DNA from 4 places in the Streptomyces sp. WAC03905 genome. Region 2 is predicted to be linked to each of the others. Evidence: riboswitches for the same ligand, from Rfam matches in the RefSeq annotation. Region 2 holds a riboswitch; each other region holds the start of a gene.

Region 1 (4,693 bases), 320 kb from region 2:
CCGGGTGGGGTCGGTGAGGTAGGCCGAGCCCTTCTTGAGGTCCGGTCCGCCCTCGGGACGGGGCGTCGGCCCGGTGGTGGGACCGGTCGGGGAGGGCGAGGGCTCGGGCTTCTTGGTGGTCAGGGTGACCAGGTCGCTCTTGGCCCCGGCGATGACGGCGGGGACGGTGGCGAACAGCAGCGGGTCGGTGCCGCCGGCCTCGAAGGCGAAAGCGCCGCTGGGCAGTTGCTGCTTGGACAGCCAGGAGACGGCCGCGTCCGCCCGGTCTGTCTCGCCCAGGTGGCGCAGGGCCTGGGCTGCGAAGCCGGTGGCGTACGCGCTGCCCACCGTGCCGTACGCGGCGGCGGGCAGGCCACCGTCCGCGAGCTGGGCCTTCTTCAGGAAGTCGCGGGCCTTGGCCACCTCCGCCTCGTGGCCGCCGGCCCGTTGGAGGGCGAGGGCGGCGAGGCCGGTGGCTCCGGGCTCGCTGTCGCAGCCGTCGCCGCGGCGGATCAGCATGCTGGTGAAGCCACCGTCCTGGCACTGCATGTCGGTCAGGCGGGCCACTGCGTCGGCGGGCGGGCGGACGCCGCCCCCGAGCAGGGCGATCACGGCCAGGGCCTGCCCCTCGGCCTGGCCGGAGGTGGTGGGAAAGTCACCCCTGACGGTGCAGCCGGGTACGGGCGTGGGGGCGTCCGATCCGCTGGTGCATACGTCCTTCACGAGGTCGCCGAGCAGGTCGTGGCCGCCGACGGCGCGGGGGTTGCCGCCCGTCGCCTCGGCCACGAGGGCGAGCCGGGCCGCGGCCGCCGCTTCCGGCGCCCGGTCCTTGCCGGACGGGTAGGCGTACGCCTCGGTGTGCTCGGGCCGGGCCAGGAAGGCGGCTACCTTCGCGGCCGCCGGGCTCTTCGGGTCGGCGGCGGCCAGGGCGAGGGCGGTCTCGGCGGTCAGGGTGTAGTTGGGGGTTTCGGAGCCCTCGTCAACGACGCGTTCGCCGTCCTTGAGCTGTGCGGTGAGCCAGCGGGTGGCCGCGGGGAGGTCGACCGCGCCGGGCGGGACGACGGGCCCGCTCGTGTCGGTGGGCTTGGGCGAGGCCCCGCCGCCGGCGCGGACGTCGTCCGGGGAGAAGGTGGGCTTGCCGGTGCTGCCGCCGACGTCCGTGCCGCCGAAGACCCACGCGTCCACGTCACCCGGCTTGGGGGTACGGGCCATCGCGCCGAGCGGGCTGTACGTCCAGTTCGCCTGCCCGGGCGAGGCCGTCCAGTAGGACCAGTAGGCAGAGGCCTGCGGGGTGAGCTGGCAGGGCTCCTTGTCCGGCGTCGGGTACTGCGTACCGGAGTTGAAGGAGCCGTAGCCGATCCGGCAGATGAAGGCGGGGCCGTCGTGGACGGTGCCGGTGGTGGTGAATCCGGCTTCGTGGAGCAGGTCGTAGCCGGTGGTCGGGGTCGTGTCGCAGCCGCGTTCGACCTTGCCGCCGAACGGGCCGAAGTCGACGGCCACGACCGCGCCGACCGTGGCCGTGCAGTCCTTGACCGGGTCGGCCGTCGCCGTCGTGGACGGCGCGAGGAAGGCGACGGTCACACCGCAGACGAGCAGCATCGCCGCCGTGATGGACAGCAGCCGATGTCTGGCGCTCGTGTGCTGGCCTGCCCACTGTTCGGTGTCCACCCGCAGCCCCCTCGTCCAGGCCGGACGGACGGGGTACGTGGCGAGACGCCCCGTGCGCGATGTCCGCAGGGGCGTTGACGACCACGCCGTAGTCCGCGACGGCGCTCTTCGTTCATGACACGGCCACAGGCAATCCGGCTCGCCCGGGACGATCGCCGGGCCTACGGTTGCGGGTCAGCGCCGGAATTCGACCGGCTTCCCCTGGGGCTGAGTACTTGTCAGCCGCCATGGAACACGGCCCCGAGTGCACCGTCAAGGTGGGATGCGTCTCATCCGGCTGCCGGGGCAGGGCACTTGGCGCCATGCTGGCGGACCCTTGATCACTGGGGTAGCGTCCTGGGCGCCACATGGGGGAACTCGGTGAGAATCCGGGGCTGACGCGCAGCGGTGTGGCACGGCGGACGCCGTGCCGAGCCCGAATGCCCGTGCGGTGACGAAGCATCAGGAAGCCGTACCACGCGTCCCGGACGGCGGCCCCTTCCCCAGGTCGTGCCGCGGTCCGCGCACGGTCCCCGGGCGAGGTCGGCCGGCGTTCGCCGATCTCAGGAGCAGGTCATGAACCGTTCCCTCACCCCCCGCCGCCTCGCGATTGCGGTCCCTGCCGCAGTCGGCGCGTTCGCCCTCGCCGTGGTGCCCGCCGCGGCCACGTCGACGCCCGCCCAGATCGCCACGTCGAAGACGAACGGTGTGGCGTACCTCAAGTCCCTTCAGGCCGCCGATGGTTCCTACGCCGGCTCTGGATTGTCCAACGAGTGGGCCTTCAGCGCCTTCGCCGCCGCGGGTACCGCGGTCGTCGACGTCGCGCCGGGCGGGGACACCACGAAGAACGCCCGGACCGTCTACCGGAACCTGCTGTCCACGTCCGGCTGGCCCTCGGCCTCCCCGGTCGTCACCGACTATGAGCGCGGCACCCTGAACGCGTACGCGGCCGGTATCGACCCGGCCCGGGTCTCCGCCTCCCGCAACCTGATCGCGAACATCTACTCCTACTGGCAGACCCCCGAGCCCGGCTACTTCGGCCCCTCCGCCAACTTCAACGGCACCGTCTTCGCCGCCCTCGCCCTCGGCGGCGCCAAGACCCAGACGGGCAGCGCCCGCATACCGCAGGCCCTCACCAACTCCCTCGTCGCACGCATCCGCGCGAACCAGCACAACGACGGCGGCTGGCAGTACAGCAAGGCCGAGGGCAACCCGACCGCTCTGGCCACCGCCGGCGACATCGACATGACCGGCGCCGCCATGGCCGCCCTGTGCGCCTCGGGCGTCCCGGGCACCGACACCGACGTCGTCCAGGCGAAGAACTTCCTCAAGAGCAAGCTCGTCACCACCTCGGGCGCCTTCAACTCGATGTACGGCGTCAACACCAGCTCCAACGGCTGGGCCGTCGCCGGGCTCAACGCCTGCGGCATCAACCCCCAGACCGGGGATTTCCTCACCACCGCCGGCAAGACCCCGATCGACTTCCTCATCGCCAACCAGTACAACCCCGGCGGCGGCTTCAAGTACAAGCCGGCCGACACCAGCCCCACCGCCTACGCCTCGATCGACTCGTTGCGCGCGGTCGCCGGCGGCGGCTTCACCTCCACCCCGCCCGTCCCGGTCACCCCGGGCGCCCCACAGTGGGTGGCCCAGTCGACGTTCACCTCGGGGACCGCCACCAAGCTGGCGCTCACCGTGGACGACGGCGCCGGCGGCCTGAAGGTCTGCTCGGTCTCCTTCACCCCGACCGGCACGACCACCACCCTCGGCGACGTCCTGAACGCGGCGACCACGGCGGCCACCCCGGCCGGCTGTGTCACCAGCGTGACGCCGTCCTCCGGCACCGGCACCATCACTGCCGTCAACGGCAAGGCCAACAGCGGCTCCAACACCTGGAAGGTGAGCGTGGACGGCTCCGCCTTCGCCGGAGCCGCCCGCAACAAGGTGATCAACGTGGGCGACACCATCGCGCTGCGCTGGGGCGCCTGAGACGTGCGACGGGCGGGGGTACGCGTCCTGCTCCCCCGCCCGTGGTGCGGCACCTGCTCGGATCAGAAGGAGGTCCAGACGAACGACACCTGGTCGCCCGCGTTCAGCTTGAACTGGCAGCCGCCGACCGGGGTGGGCGTGCCGTTGACGGATATGTTCCAGTAGGCCGAGCCGCCCCCGCTGACACCCTTGATGGTGTCGACGGAGAAGTCGTCGAACGAGGCGTACCAGGTGCCGTCCCAGGCGAAGTAGTTAAGGCGGGCGGCGTCGTCCAGGGCGGCGGTCGGGGTGGGGACCTTGCTCGGGTTGGCGCCGCCGTTGGTGCCGTCGCACTTGTGGGTGCCGCCGGTGGCGGTGGTCACGTCGTGACCCTTGGTCGTGATCTTCCCCTTGAACAGCTGCCCGTCGGGGCCCTGCACGGTGAGGTTGACCTTGACCGGGGCGTTGGTGTTGACCGGCTTGGCGTGGGCGACGGCCGGGACGGCGGTGAGGCCGGTGAGGACGAGTCCCAGGGCGGCCGTGGTGACGACGGCGTGGCGGGCGGGGCTCAGGCGCATGGAGTGGCCTTTCTGACCGGTCCGGTCGGCCGATGCGGCTCCCGCGACCGGGACGTCCCACCCGCGGCAGGCGTACGAGCGCGCTGACGTGGTGTTCCGGCGGTACCGGGCTTCGCTCTGCAGACCGTGACAGTGGAAGCGGATGCTGCCGCGCGGCGGGCATCCCGACTCGCGGCGCAGGTCAGCGCGCCACACACGGTTGCAGGTCAGCGCCGGATTCCCACCGGCTTCCCCCGATCGCACAGCCATTCGGTTGTGGCCCGGCCGCAGCCGGGCAGTGGCATCGTACGGTGCGCGCCGTTCGCGGCCAAGTACCTTTTGCAGAAGGGGTACTGAACCGCTCACCGGGCCCAGGACGGTCCGGGCGGTCCGAGGTCCGGAGCTGTTTGGCTAGCCACGAGGGCCGATGACCGCGCGGGCGAAGGGGTGCGGCGGACACCACTCCGCCGCACCCCTTCCTCCACACGCTGCCGGGCCCCTCAGCCCGGCGGCAGCACCGGGTCCCTCAGCAGTCCCGGTCG
Region 2 (4,693 bases):
CGCGGGCGGCTGCCAGCTCGGTGGCCATGTCGGCGAGGCGGAATTGCAGGGCCTGGGCGTCCAGCAGGCGGCTGCCGAAGGCCTCGCGGTCGGCCAGGTGGGACAGCGAGCGGTCCAGGGCGCTCTGGGCGCCGCCGAGGGAGCAGGCGGCGATGCCGAGGCGACCGCCGTTGAGGCCGTTCATGGCGATGCGGAAGCCGCCGCCCTCGGCGCCGAGGCGCCGGTCGGCGGGGACGCGGACGCCGTCGAGGATCACCTGGCGGGTGGGTTGCGCGTTCCAGCCCATCTTGCGCTCGTTGGGCCCGAAGGACACCCCCGGGTCCTGGCGCTCGACGACGAAGGCCGAGATCCCGGCCGGGCCGGCGTCACCCGTCCGCGCCATGACCACATAGACGTCCGACGCGCCGGCTCCGGAGATGAACTGCTTCACCCCCGTCAGCACGTAGTGGTCGCCCTGCCGCTCGGCGCGCGTGCGCAGCGCGGCGGCGTCCGACCCGGCGCCCGGTTCGGTCAGGCAGTAACTGCCCAGGGTCGCGGCGGTACAGAGGCCGGGCAGCCAGCGCTCGCGCTGGGAGCGGTCGCCGTAGCGGTCGACCATCCAGGCGACCATGTTGTGGATGGAGAGGTATCCGGCGATGGACGGGCAGCCGGTGGCGAGGGTCTCGAAGACGAGGACGCCGTCGGCGCGGGACAGGCCCGAACCGCCGTTCTCCTCACGGACGTAGACGCCGGCGAGGCCGAGCGCGGCGGCCCGGCGGATGACGTCGACGGGGAAGTGCTTGTCCTGGTCCCAGGCGACGGCGTGCGGGGCGAGCTGCTCCTGGGCGAAGTCGAGGGTGACTTCGGCGAGGGCGAGCTGGTCCTCGGTGAGGGTGGTCGTCACGGCGTTCAGCCCATCGTCGGGATGGTGAAGCTCGCGGCCTCCTTGGCCCCGGAGGGCCAGCGCGAGGTGACGGTCTTGGTGCGGGTGTAGAAGCGGACGGAGTCGGGGCCGTGCTGGTTGAGGTCGCCGAAGCCGGACCGCTTCCAGCCGCCGAAGGTGTGGTAGGCCACGGGGACGGGGATCGGCACGTTGACGCCGACCATGCCGGCGCCCACCCGGCGGGTGAAGTCGCGTGCGGTGTCGCCGTCGCGGGTGAAGATCGCGACGCCGTTGCCGTACGGGTGCTCGGTGGGCAGGCGCAGGGCTTCCTCGTAGTCGGCGGCCCGTACGACGGACAGCACCGGGCCGAAGACCTCCTCGCGGTAGATCCGCATCTGGGGGGTCACGCGGTCGAAGAGGGTGGCTCCGGCGAAGTAGCCGTTCTCGTGTCCGGGCAGGGTGAACCCGCGGCCGTCGACGACGAGTTCGGCGCCCTCGGTGGCTCCGATGCCGACGTAGCGGTTCACCCGGTCCAGGGCGTCGCGGCTGACCAGCGGTCCGAAGTCGGCCCCGGGGTCGTCGGAGCGGCCCACGCGCAGGGTGGCGATCCGCTGCTTCAACCTGGCCACCAGGGCGTTCGCGGTGTCCTCGCCGACGGGGACGGCGACGGCGATGGCCATGCACCGCTCGCCCGCGGAGCCGTAGCCGGCGCCGATGAGGGCCTCCACGGCCTGGTCGAGATCGGCGTCGGGCATGACGATCATGTGGTTCTTGGCGCCGCCGAAGCACTGGGCACGCTTGCCGTGGGCGGCGGCCGTGGCGTAGATGTGCGCGGCGATCGGGGTGGATCCGACGAAGCCGAGGGCCTGTACGCGAGGGTCCTCCAGCAGGGTGTCGACGGCCTCCTTGCCGCCGTTGACCACATTGAGCACACCCGGCGGCAGTCCGGCCTCCAGGAACAGCTCGGCGAGGCGCAGCGGAACCGACGGGTCACGCTCGGAAGGCTTCAGGATGAAGGAATTGCCGCAGGCCAGTGCGGGTGCGGCCTGCCAGAGCGGAATCATGGCAGGGAAGTTGAAGGGGGTGATGCCCGCGACCACGCCCAGCGGCGAGCGCAGTGAGTAGACGTCGATCCCGGTGCCCGCGTTGTCGGTGAACTCGCCCTTCAGCAGGTGCGGGATCCCCGCGGCGAACTCGACCACCTCCAGCCCTCGCTGCAGATCACCGTGGGCGTCGGCGACGGTCTTGCCGTGCTCGGCCGACAACATGCGGGCCAGGTCCTCCCGTTCGCCCTCGACGAGCCGGAGGAAACGCAGCAGGACCCGGGCACGCCGCTGGGGATTCCACTGGCCCCAATCGGCCTGCGCTTCCTCCGCGTTGGCGATCGCCGCCTCGGTGTCGGCGCGACCGGCCAGCGGCACGCGGGCCTGGACGGTTCCGGTGTTCGGGTCGTAGACGTCGGCGAAGAGCCCGGACATGCCGGGGGTGTGCTTTCCGCCGATGAAATGGGTGAGTTCACGGACCATGGATGCCTGCTCTCGTCAGGTTGGATCCGGGGATGGCACGACGGACCGGCGGACGGCACCCGGATGGGGGTGCACCGCTGCGGAAAGCCGTGAGAACTACGAGCGCACGGACGTGGTGCGGGTGCGCTCCGCCGGATCACCAGGGTCGTGGGTACAAACCGGTGCCATGCGTGTCTGCTCCATCCTCGTGGACAACACGGAACATCCGCGGCCGGTATCCTGACTCCCGGATCACCGCGCGCCGCCCGCCTTCCCGACCGACCTCGTCAGTGGCGTGTGAACGGCAGCGCACTCCCCGGTCACAGTGGCGGGACCGTGCCGGTTTTGCACCGGCTTCCCTGCACCGCGGACCTTGTGCCACGAACATATAGTTGGACGTCCTAGTAAGTCCAGACCCACCGCCGCGCGCCCTGAAGTCGGAGCACGCGCATCGTCTGCCGAGCTGCCCGCCGTGCGGGCGGGGGACCCGGTGACCGAGGCGGAGGCGCGCCGGCTGGGCCGGGTCCGGTGCTCACCCGCGGTCGCGGGCGACCGGGTAGGGGATGAAGGTGCTGCTGTTCTCGTCGACCGCGAGAGGGCGGCCGAGGGGCGGAACCGCGCGCTGCGGGCAGTCGAGGCGTTCACAGAGCCGGCAGCCCATCCCGATGGGGGTGGCCGCCGAGGCGTTGTCCAGGTCGAGGCCGTCGGAGTAGACGAGCCGCGGCGCGTGGCGGATCTCGCAGCCGAGGCCGATGGCGAAGGTCTTGCCGGGTTCGCCCCAGCCGCCGCGGTGACGGGTGACGGCGCGGGCGGTCCACAGGTAGCGCTGCCCGTCGGGCATGGCGGCCACCTGGACGTGGATGCGGCCGGGCGCGGCGAAGGCCTCGTACACGTTCCACAGCGGGCAGGTGCCGCCCGCGCGGGAGAAGTGGAATCCGGTGGCGGACTGCCGCTTGGACATGTTCCCGGCGCGGTCGACGCGGACGAAGGAGAAGGGCACCCCGCGCAGCCTGGGGCGTTGGAGGGTGCTGAGGCGGTGGCAGGCGGTCTCGTAGCCGATGCCGAAGTGGTCGGTGAGGCGTTCGATGTCGTAGCGGAACTCCTCGGCCGCGGTGTGGAAGGCACCGTACGGGAGGATCAGTGCGGCCGCGAAGTAGTTCGCGATGCCGATCCGGGCCAGGCCGTGGGCGGGTGAGTCCTGCGGGAAGTCCTCGGCAGCCAGCCGGTCCAGCTCCGCCCCGTACTCCAGCAGGGCGAGCTGGGTGGCCATCCGGAACGCCTGCTGGCCCGGCCGCAGCCGGCCGGACAGGTGCAGGACCCGTGCGTCCGCGTCGAAGTGGTGGAGGCGGTCGGAGTCCGCGGCAAGGCGGAGTCCGTGGTGCTCGGTGAGGCGGCGCGACAGCACCCGGACGACTTCCCCGGGGCGGATGCCGATCTCCCGGGCCAGGGCCTCGGCGGCGAGGTCGGTGTCGTGGAGGTAGTTCTGGCGGCGGTAGAAGAACTCGCGGATCTCCTCGTGCGGCGAACGCGGCGCCGCCGGGCCGCCGTCCCGTCCGTCCGCGGTGTCCGCGAGCCGCTCCGCCAGGAGCTGGCTGCGCCGCCCCAGATCCAGCAGGACGGCGGCCACGGCCGGCATCCGGGTGGCCAGTTCCGCCAGGTCGGAGGGGGAAACCCGGGCCTCGGCGACCTCACTCGCGAGCGCCTCGCGCAGGTCGGCGACGAGGCGGCTTGTATCCCGCTCGGAGAAGAACCCGGGGTCGACTCCGAAGGCCTCGGTCAGCCGGAGCAGCACCGGGACGGTGAGCGGACGGGAGTCGTGCTCCATCTGGTTCAGGTAGCTCGGGGAGATGCCCAGGACCCGGGCGAGCTCCGCCTGGCTCATCCGGCGCTCCTCGCGCAGCCTCCGCAGCCGCGCCCCCGCGTACGTCTTGCTCACCTGGCCTCCTCCGGCCTCGACCGGCTTCAGGTTACGCATGGTGCGGCCGTTCACCCCCTTCGCAACCTTGGCAGAACGGCCGCAGAAGATTCGCAGAAGTTGGCATGCATACCTCATTGATGGCACTGCGTGCCGCTGTCAGAGTCTGTCCTGCGGCCGCCGGACCCCGGCAGTCGAGAGGGACACTCCAGGTACGACGCACGCCCTGACGTCGGCGATCCCGGCAGTCCACGCTCGGCTGACCTGCAACATTGCTCAGTTCCACCCAGGGCCCGGCGGCCGGCACCCCCGATACGCGGCACAGAGTGCCATCAGCTCGCCGCGATGAACGAGCGCGTTGGCAGACCAAACGATTCATGGAGACGGTGACGGTCATGGCAGACACGAACA
Region 3 (4,693 bases), 330 kb from region 2:
GCTTCTTCTCCGAACGCGACACCAGCCGGCTGGTGGCCGATCTGCGCGAGGCACTGGCGGGCGAGATCGCCGGGGCCCGCGTCTCTTCTTCGGACCTCGCCGAGCTCGCGACCCGGATGCCGGCGGTGGCCTCCGTCCTGCTGGACCTCGGTCGGCGCAGCCAACTCCTGGCCGAGCGGCTGGCCGACACCGCCGACGGCCGGGACGGTGGACCGGCCGCGCCGCGTTCACCGCACGAGGAGATCCGCGAGTTCTTCTACCGCCGCCAGAACTACCTCCACGACACCGACGTCGCCGCCGAGGGCCTCGCCCGGGAGATGGGCATCCGCCCGGGAGAGGTCGTCCGGCTGCTGTCGAAGCGCCTGGCCGACCACCACGGGATCCGGCTCACCTCGGACTCCGACCGCCTGCACCACTTCGATGCCGGAACGCGGGTCCTGCACCTGTCCGGTCGGCTCCGCCCCGGCCAGCAGGCGTTCCGCATAGCCACCCAGCTGGCGCTCCTGGAACACGGGGACGAGCTGGACCGGCTGGCCGCCGAGGACTTCGATCCGGGCTCCCCCGCCCACAGCCTGGCCCGCATCGGCATCGCCAACTACTTCGCCGCCGCACTGATCCTCCCGTACCGCGCCTTCCACACGGCCGCCGAAGAGTTCCGCTACGACATCGAACGCCTCACCGACCACTTCGGCCTCGGCTACGAGACCGTCTGCCACCGCCTGAGCACCCTGCAACGTCCCAGGCTGCGCGGGGTGCCGTTCTCCTTCGTGCGGGTCGACCGGGCCGGGAACATGTCCAAGAGGCAGTCGGCGACCGGGTTCCACTTCTCCCGCGCGGGCGGCACCTGTCCGCTGTGGAACGTGTACGAGGCCTTCGCCGCGCCCAGCCGGATCCACGTCCAGGTCGCCGCCATGCCCGACGGCCAGCGTTACCTGTGGACCGCCCGGGCCGTCACCCGGCACCGCGGCGGCTGGGGCGAGCCCGGCAAGACCTTCGCCATCGGGCTTGGCTGCGAGATCCGGCATGCGTCCCGGCTCGTCTACTCCGACGGCCTCGACCTGGACAACGCCTCCGCCGCCACCCCCATCGGCATGGGATGCCGGCTCTGCGAACGCCTCGACTGCCCCCAGCGCGCCGTCCCGCCCCTCGGCCGGACACTCACCGTTGACGAGAACAGCAGCACGTTCATCCCCTACCCCGTCGCCCGGGACCGGGGCTGAGGATCCGGCTCACCGCAGCCGCCGAGCCTCCGCCTCGGTCACCGGGTCCCCCGCCCGTACGCCGTGGAGCACGTGGGCGAGCACCTCGGCGCCGCGGACCACGCGGGGGCCCGGCCGGTTGAAGTACGCAGGTCCGTCCAGGACCCACACCTCGCCGGCCGCCACGGCGGGCAGTTCGTGCCAGCCCGGCTGGGCGGTGAGCAGGTCGAGCTCCGTCATGGTCCGCTCGGGCGGGAAACCGCACGGGAGCACGAGGATCACGTCCGGGCGGGCCTCGCGTACCGCCTCCCACGTCATCGGCTTGGTGTGCTCACCGGGCTCGGCCAGGAGCGCTTCGCCGCCGGCCGCGGCGATCTGCTCCGGTACCCAGTGGCCGGCGGGCCAGAGCGGGTCGAGCCACTCGATGGCGACGACCCGGGGCCGCGCTCGCCCCGCCGTGCGGCGCCGGACCTCGGCCAGGCGGCCACGCAACTCCGTGCGTCGCCGCTCGGCAGCCTCCCCCACCCCCAGCAGCTCGCCCACCGTGACCAGGCAGTCCAGTACGTCGTCCAACGTCCGCGGCTCCAGGCTCAGCACCCGGGGGCCGGCGTCCATGACGCGCACCGCGTGGGAGACCGCCTCGTAGGACACCGCGCAGACCTGGCAGAGGTCCTGGGTGAGCAGGACGTCCGGTGCGAGGGCGGCGAGCGCCTCCGTGTCCAGGGTGTAGAGCGAGGATCCACTGTGTGCCGCGCCGCCCACCGCGGTGGAGATCTCCCGGCTGGTGAGCACGTCCGCGTCGAATTCGGCCCGGGTCACGACGGGTACGGAGGCGACCGCTGCGGGCGGCCAGTCGCATTCGTGGGTGCGTCCGACCAGGTCGGAGACGAGTCCGAGGTCCGCCACGATGTCGGTGGCCGCCGGGAGCAGGGAGACGATGCGCATACGGCGACTCTAGGCCCGCCCGAGCGGTGAGTCTGGACTTACTAGGACGTCCAACTATATGTTCCTGGCACAAGGTCCGCGGTGCAGGGAAGCCGGTGTGAATCCGGCACGGTCCCGCCACTGTGACCGGGGAGTGTGCTGCCATCCACACGCCACTGACGAAGTCTGTCGGGAAGGCGGGCGGCGCGCGGGGATCCGGGAGTCAGGATACCGGCCGCGGATTGTTCCCGCGTTTGTCCACGAGGATGGAGCAGACACGCATGGCACCGGTTTGTACCCACGACCCTGGTGATCCGGCGGAGCGCACGCACACCACTTCCGTGCGCTCGTAGTTCCCACGGCTTTCCGCAGCGGCACACCCCCATCAGGGTGTCGTCCGCCGGTCTGCCGTGCCATCCCCGGATCCAACCTGACGAGAGCAGGCACCCATGGTCCGTGAACTCACCCATTTCATCGGCGGAAAGCACACCACCGGCACCTCCGGACTCTTCGCCGACGTGTACGACCCCAACACCGGCGCCGTCCAGGCGCGCGTGCCCCTGGCCGGGCGCGCCGACACCGAGGCCGCCATCGCCAACGCCGAGGAGGCGCAGGTCGATTGGGGGCAGTGGAACCCTCAGCGACGCGCCCGCGTGCTGCTGCGCTTCCTCCAGCTCGTCGAAGGCGAACGCGAGAGCCTGGCCAGGCTTCTGTCTTCCGAGCACGGCAAGACCGTGGCCGACGCCCACGGCGACCTGCAACGCGGCCTGGAGGTGGTCGAGTTCGCCGCCGGGATCCCGCACCTCCTCAAGGGGGAGTTCACCGACAACGCCGGAACCGGCATCGACGTGCACTCCCTGCGCAGCCCGCTCGGCGTGGTCGCCGGCATCACGCCGTTCAACTTCCCCGCGATGATCCCGCTGTGGCAGGCCGCGCCCGCGCTGGCCTGCGGGAACGCGTTCATCCTCAAGCCGTCCGAGCGCGATCCGTCGGTACCGCTGCGGCTCGCGGAGCTGTTCCTGGAGGCGGGACTGCCGCCGGGCGTGCTCAACGTGGTCAACGGCGGCAAGGAGTCCGTCGACACCCTCCTCGAAGACCCGCGCGTCCAGGCCCTCGGCTTCGTCGGCTCGACCCCGATCGCCGCGCACATCTACGCCACCGCCGCGTCCCACGGCAAGCGCGCCCAGTGCTTCGGCGGCGCCAAGAACCACATGATCGTGATGCCGGACGCGGACCTCGACCAGGCCGTCGACGCCCTCATCGGCGCCGGCTACGGCTCGGCGGGCGAGCGCTGCATGGCCATCTCCGTCGCCGTACCCGTCGGCGAGGAGACGGCCGACCGGCTGGTCGCCGCCCTCAAGGACCGCATCGCCACCCTGAAGATCGGCCGGTCCGACGACCCGGAGGCCGACTTCGGGCCGCTGGTCAGCCGGGACGCCCTCGACCGGGTCCGCCGCTACGTCGACATCGGCGTCAACGAGGGAGCCGAACTCGTCGTCGACGGCCGCGGGTTCACTCTGGAAGGCCACGAGAACGGCTACTTCGCCGGCGCCTCCCTCTTCGACCGGGTCACCCCGCAGATGCGCGTCTACCGCGAGGAGATCTTCGGCCCCGTCCTGTCGGTCGTCCGAGCCGCCGACTTCGAGGAGGCCCTGCGCCTGCCGAGCGAGCACCCGTACGGCAACGGAGTGGCGATCTTCACCCGCGACGGGGACACCGCCCGCGAGTTCACACGCCGCGTCAACACCGGCATGGTCGGCGTCAACGTCCCCATCCCGGTACCGGTCGCCTACCACACCTTCGGCGGCTGGAAGCGCTCCGGATTCGGCGACCTGAACCAGCACGGCCCGGACTCGATCCGCTTCTACACCCGCACCAAGACCGTCACCTCGCGCTGGCCCTCCGGGGTCAAGGAAGGCGCGAGCTTCACCATCCCGACGATGGGGTGAGCGCCGTGACCACCGCCCTCACCGAGGACCAGCTCGCCCTGGCCGAGGTCACCCTCGACTTCGCCCAGGAGCAACTGGCCCCCCATGCCCTGGCATGGGACCAGGACAAGCACTTCCCCGTCGACGTCATCCGACAGGCCGCCGCCCTCGGTCTCGCCGGTGTGTACGTCCGCGAGGAACACGGCGGCTCGGGCCTGTCACGCAGCGACGGCGTCCTCGTCTTCGAAACCCTCGCCACCGGCTGCCCGTCCATCGCCGGCTACCTGTCCATCCACAACATGGTCGCCTGGATGATCGACCGCTACGGCGACGACGCCCAGCGCGCCCGCTGGCTGCCCGGCCTGTGCTCCGCGGCGACCCTGGGCAGCTACTGCCTGACCGAACCGGGCGCGGGATCGGACGCCGCCGCGCTGCGCACCCGCGCGGAGCGGCAGGGTGACCACTACGTCCTGACCGGCGTCAAGCAGTTCATCTCCGGTGCCGGATCGGCCGGCGTGTACGTGGTCATGGCGAGGACCGGCGAGTCGGGCCCGGGCGGGATCTCCGCGTTCGTCGTCGAACGCGAGGACCCGGGGGTCTCGTTCGGGCCGAACGAACGGAAGATGGGCTGGAACGCCCAGC
Region 4 (4,693 bases), 2.1 Mb from region 2:
CCGGCCGGCTCAAGTGGGCGTGGGTGACGGGCGTGCCGCTGGTCTGGGACGCCACCGTGACCCTCACCGCGAGCTACCAGAAGGTCTTCTCCGACGACGTGAAGGTCGGCTTCTTCGCCCAGCGCGACAAGTACCAGGCCGGCATCGACGCCGACAAGGTCCTCGCCCCGGCCAAGAACATGGACGACATGCACACCGTCGTCACCAACGCCACGGTCGACGGCGTCCTGTGCGCCCTCTTCGCGGTCCTGATCATCGTGGTCCTCGCCGACGCGCTGCGGACCTGCCTCAAGGCCGTCCGCGACCCCGGTTCGGCGACGCTGTCCGAGGTCCCGTGGACCGAGTCGAAGATCGTGGCCCCGGCCGGTCTGATCGCCACCCCCGAGGAGCGGGCGGAGCTCGCCGCCGCCGCGGCGGCGGATCGCGACCCGGGCGGCGGGCAGGTCAAGGAGCCGGTGGGGTGAGCGGCGTACGCGCCGCCCTGGCCCGGGCGAGGTACTACGTACGGGAGTTCTCGGGGGAGGCCGCCTACGACCGCTACGTGGCCCACGCCCGCTCCCACGACCCGGACGCGGAGGTCCTCACCCGCCGCGCCTTCGAGCGCGCCCGCACCGACGCCCGCGAGGCGGACCCCCGCGAGGGCTTCCGCTGCTGCTGAGCCCCACCGACCGACAGGCCCCGCCGCACCCCGCGGCGGGGCCTGCGCGCGTCCCCCGCCGGGGACGTCCTGCACACTCGACCGCATGGACATGGTGATCAGAACGGCGGTGCCCGCCGACTACGAGACGCTGGGCGGGATCACGGCGCAGGCCTACCTCGCCGACGGGCACCTGGACTTCAACGAGGACGACGCCTATCTGCACGTGCTGCGCGACGTGGCCGGCCGTGCCGCACGGGCCGAGGTGCTCGTCGCCGAGCGCGACGGGCGGGTCCTGGGCGGGGTGACCTTCGCCGCACCCGGCAGCCCGCTCGCCGACATCGCCGGTCCGGACGAGGCGGAGTTCCGGATGCTGGCGGTCGCCCACGCGGCCCGGGGCCAGGGCGCCGGCGAGGCCCTGGTGCGGGCCTGCATCGAGCGGGCGCGGGCGATCGAGGGCGTCACGGGCGTCGTCCTGTCCACCCAGCGCAGCATGGCCGGGGCCCACCGGATCTACGTGCGGCTGGGCTTCGAGCGCACGCCGGAGCGGGACTGGGCGCCCATCGAGGGCCTGAAACTCCTGACGTACCGACTCAAGCTGTAGCCACGCCGACACTACATGTTGGGGGTGCCGCACAAGGGCGCCCCCACATGTATGCTCATGCCTGCTGTCGCCGCAGGGGAATCCGGTGGGAATCCGGAACTGTCCCGCAACGGTATGAAGTGTCCGACAACCGGACACCAAGTCCGATGACCTGCCGTCAGCGCGCCCGGATCGACCGAACCGGGTGCCGACACGTCCGGGCCTCGCGGTTGGGCCGGTGGACGCCGTGCGGTGTGCCCGTTCTGCCACGCCCGCATGCGCCCGCGCCCGCCCGCCGTTGCCCGGGCCGAGCGAGGGAGAGCTTCCGCCGTGACCATCGCGCCTTCCGCACCGCGCGCCGAGTCCGTTTCTGGCGACAACACCGAGGGCCCGGGGGCCACGCTGCTGCGTACCCTCACCGAACTGACGGCGGACCTCCCCGACACCGACCCCGGCCGCGTCGCCGCCGCCGCGCTCCGCGGCCGCAGTTCCGCCGCCGACGAGGCCGAACTGCGGGGGCTGGCCACCGAGTCCGCCGCCGGGCTGATCTCCGAGGACCCCGCGTACTCGAAGCTCGCCGCCCGCCTGCTGACGCTGGCCGTGCGCGACGAGGCCGCGAGCCAGGGCTCCACCTCCTTCTCCGCCTCCGTCGAGGTCGGCCACCGCGAGGGCCTGATCGCCGACCGCACCGCCGCGTTCGTACGCGCGCACGCGAGCCGCCTGGACGCGCTGGTCGAGCACACCCTCGCCGAGGGCGCCGACGACCGCTTCGGCTTCTTCGGCCTGCGCACCCTGCACAGCCGCTACCTGCTGCGCCACCCCATCACCCGTCAGGTCATCGAGACCCCGCAGTTCTTCATGCTGCGCGTGGCCTGCGGTCTCGCCGCGGACGAGAGCGTCCAGGCCGTCGAGGAAGTCGCCTCGCTCTACCGGCTGATGAGCCGCCTCGACTACCTGCCCTCCTCCCCGACGCTCTTCAACTCCGGCACCCGGCACCCGCAGATGTCCTCCTGCTACCTGCTGGACTCCCCGCTGGACGAGCTGGACTCGATCTACGACCGCTACCACCAGGTCGCGCGCCTGTCCAAGCACGCGGGCGGCATCGGCCTGTCGTACTCCCGCATCCGCGCCCGCGGTTCCCTGATCCGCGGCACCAACGGCCACTCCAACGGCATCGTGCCGTTCCTGAAGACCCTCGACGCCTCCGTCGCCGCGGTCAACCAGGGCGGCCGCCGCAAGGGCGCCGCCGCGGTGTACCTGGAGACCTGGCACGCGGACATCGAGGAGTTCCTGGAGCTCCGCGACAACACCGGTGAGGACCAGCGCCGCACCCACAACCTCAACCTCGCCCACTGGGTCCCCGACGAGTTCATGCGCCGCGTGAACGCCGACGCCGAGTGGTCGCTGTTCTCCCCGGCCGACGTGCCCGAGCTGGTCGACCTGTGGGGCGACGCGTTCGACGCCGCCTACCGCAAGGCCGAGGCGGACGGCCTGGCCCGCAAGACCATGCCCGCCCGCGACCTGTACGGCCGGATGATGCGCACCCTCGCGCAGACCGGCCAGGGCTGGATGACCTTCAAGGACGCCTCCAACCGGACGGCGAACCAGACCGCCGAGCCGGGCACCGTCGTCCACTCCTCGAACCTGTGCACCGAGATCATCGAGGTCACCGACGACGGCGAGACGGCCGTCTGCAACCTCGGCTCGGTCAACCTGGGCGCCTTCGTGCTCACGGACACGGGCGAGATCGACTGGGAGCGCCTCGACGAGACCGTCCGCACGGCCGTCACCTTCCTCGACCGCGTGGTGGACATCAACTTCTACCCGACCGAGCAGGCCGGCCGCTCCAACGCCCGCTGGCGTCCGGTGGGCCTGGGCGCGATGGGCCTCCAGGACGTCTTCTTCAAGCTCAAGCTGCCCTTCGACTCCCCCGAGGCGAAGGCGCTGTCCACCAAGCTCTCCGAGCGCATCATGCTGGCCGCGTACGAGGCCTCCTGCGACCTCGCCGAGCGCAGCGGCCCGCTGCCCGCCTGGGAGCAGACCCGCACCGCGCGCGGTGTCCTGCACCCGGACCACTACGGCGTCGAGCTGAACTGGCCGGAGCGCTGGGACGCGCTGCGCGCCCGCGTCGCCGAGACCGGCATGCGCAACTCCCTGCTGCTGGCGATCGCCCCGACGGCCACGATCGCCTCGATCGCCGGCGTCTACGAGTGCATCGAGCCGCAGGTCTCCAACCTCTTCAAGCGCGAGACCCTCTCGGGCGAGTTCCTCCAGGTGAACGGCTACCTGGTGGAGGAGCTGAAGGCGCTCGGCGTGTGGGACGCCCAGACCCGTGAGGCGCTGCGCGACTCCTCGGGCTCGGTGCAGGGCTTCGGCTGGATCCCGGCCGAGGTGCGCGAGCTGTACCGCACGGCGTGGGAGATCCCGCAGCGCGGCCTGATCGACATGGCGGCGGCCCGTACGCCGTTCCTCGACCAGTCGCAGTCGCTGAACCTGTTCCTGGAGACGCCCACCATCGGCAAGCTCAGCTCGATGTACGCGTACGCCTGGAAGCAGGGCCTGAAGACCACGTACTACCTGCGCTCGCGCCCCGCGACGAAGATCGCCCGCGCCGCGCAGGCCGCCACCGCCGCTCCGGTGGCCCTCCCGCAGGCCGTCGACGCCGAGGCGCTGGCCTGCTCCCTTGAGAACCCCGAGTCCTGCGAGGCGTGCCAGTAATGAGCTCCACCGACAAGAAGAACCTCCTGGACCCGGGCTTCGAGCTGACGCTCCGTCCGATGCGCTACCCGGACTTCTACGAGCGCTACCGGGACGCGATCAAGAACACCTGGACCGTCGAGGAGGTCGACCTCCACTCGGACGTCGCGGACCTCGCGAAGCTGACGCCCGCCGAGCAGCACATGATCGGCCGTCTGGTCGCGTTCTTCGCGACGGGCGACTCGATCGTCTCGAACAACCTGGTGCTGACCCTCTACAAGCACATCAACTCCCCGGAGGCGCGCCTGTACCTGTCGCGCCAGCTGTTCGAGGAGGCCGTGCACGTCCAGTTCTACCTGACGCTGCTCGACACCTACCTGCCCGACCCGGACGACCGTGCGGCCGCCTTCGACGCGGTCGAGGAGATCCCGTCGATCCGCGAGAAGGCGCAGTTCTGCTTCAAGTGGATGGACTCGGTCGAGAAGATCGAGCGGCTGGAGACGCAGGCCGACCGCCGCCGCTTCCTGCTGAACCTGATCTGCTTCGCGGCGTGCATCGAGGGCCTGTTCTTCTACGGCGCCTTCGCGTACGTGTACTGGTTCCGCTCGCGCGGTCTGCTGCACGGCCTGGCCACCGGCACCAACTGGGTGTTCCGTGACGAGACCATGCACATGAACTTCGCCTTCGAGGTCGTGGACACGGTCCGCAAGGAGGAGCCCGAGCTCTTCGACGACGCGCTCCAGCAGCAGGTCACCGACATGCTGAAGGAGGCCGTG

Evidence for each region. Region 2 has a riboswitch for cobalamin ahead of AC2RP6_RS06400 (CoA-acylating methylmalonate-semialdehyde dehydrogenase). Riboswitches for the same ligand answer to the same signal wherever they lie in the genome.
Region 1: it holds a riboswitch for cobalamin, as region 2 does, so the genes downstream of both, AC2RP6_RS07835 (prenyltransferase/squalene oxidase repeat-containing protein) here and AC2RP6_RS06400 (CoA-acylating methylmalonate-semialdehyde dehydrogenase) in region 2, are expected to answer to the same signal.
Region 3: it holds a riboswitch for cobalamin, as region 2 does, so the genes downstream of both, AC2RP6_RS07870 (CoA-acylating methylmalonate-semialdehyde dehydrogenase) here and AC2RP6_RS06400 (CoA-acylating methylmalonate-semialdehyde dehydrogenase) in region 2, are expected to answer to the same signal.
Region 4: it holds a riboswitch for cobalamin, as region 2 does, so the genes downstream of both, AC2RP6_RS15110 (ribonucleoside-diphosphate reductase subunit alpha) here and AC2RP6_RS06400 (CoA-acylating methylmalonate-semialdehyde dehydrogenase) in region 2, are expected to answer to the same signal.

What each region holds. Positions count from the first base shown of each region.
Region 1 is NZ_JBXYDZ010000003.1:1,073,907-1,078,599, forward strand. Features, by position in the region: gene AC2RP6_RS07830 (prenyltransferase/squalene oxidase repeat-containing protein) at 1-1,647, opposite strand, end outside; cobalamin riboswitch at 1,776-1,907, opposite strand; cobalamin riboswitch at 1,955-2,093, shown strand; gene AC2RP6_RS07835 (prenyltransferase/squalene oxidase repeat-containing protein) at 2,203-3,615, shown strand; gene AC2RP6_RS07840 (DUF4430 domain-containing protein) at 3,678-4,172, opposite strand; cobalamin riboswitch at 4,310-4,451, opposite strand; gene AC2RP6_RS07845 (3-hydroxybutyryl-CoA dehydrogenase) at 4,678-4,693, opposite strand, start outside.
Region 2 is NZ_JBXYDZ010000003.1:757,416-762,108, forward strand. Features, by position in the region: gene AC2RP6_RS06395 (acyl-CoA dehydrogenase family protein) at 1-892, opposite strand, end outside; gene AC2RP6_RS06400 (CoA-acylating methylmalonate-semialdehyde dehydrogenase) at 889-2,388, opposite strand; cobalamin riboswitch at 2,581-2,765, opposite strand; gene AC2RP6_RS06405 (short-chain fatty acyl-CoA regulator family protein) at 2,900-4,303, opposite strand; gene aceA (isocitrate lyase) at 4,678-4,693, shown strand, end outside.
Region 3 is NZ_JBXYDZ010000003.1:1,083,015-1,087,707, forward strand. Features, by position in the region: gene AC2RP6_RS07860 (short-chain fatty acyl-CoA regulator family protein) at 1-1,220, shown strand, start outside; gene AC2RP6_RS07865 (cobalamin-binding protein) at 1,230-2,144, opposite strand; cobalamin riboswitch at 2,207-2,377, shown strand; gene AC2RP6_RS07870 (CoA-acylating methylmalonate-semialdehyde dehydrogenase) at 2,573-4,072, shown strand; gene AC2RP6_RS07875 (acyl-CoA dehydrogenase family protein) at 4,069-4,693, shown strand, end outside.
Region 4 is NZ_JBXYDZ010000003.1:2,850,196-2,854,888, forward strand. Features, by position in the region: gene AC2RP6_RS15095 (carbon starvation CstA family protein) at 1-464, shown strand, start outside; gene AC2RP6_RS15100 (CstA-like transporter-associated (seleno)protein) at 461-658, shown strand; gene AC2RP6_RS15105 (GNAT family N-acetyltransferase) at 744-1,241, shown strand; cobalamin riboswitch at 1,293-1,414, shown strand; gene AC2RP6_RS15110 (ribonucleoside-diphosphate reductase subunit alpha) at 1,551-3,938, shown strand; gene AC2RP6_RS15115 (ribonucleotide-diphosphate reductase subunit beta) at 3,938-4,693, shown strand, end outside.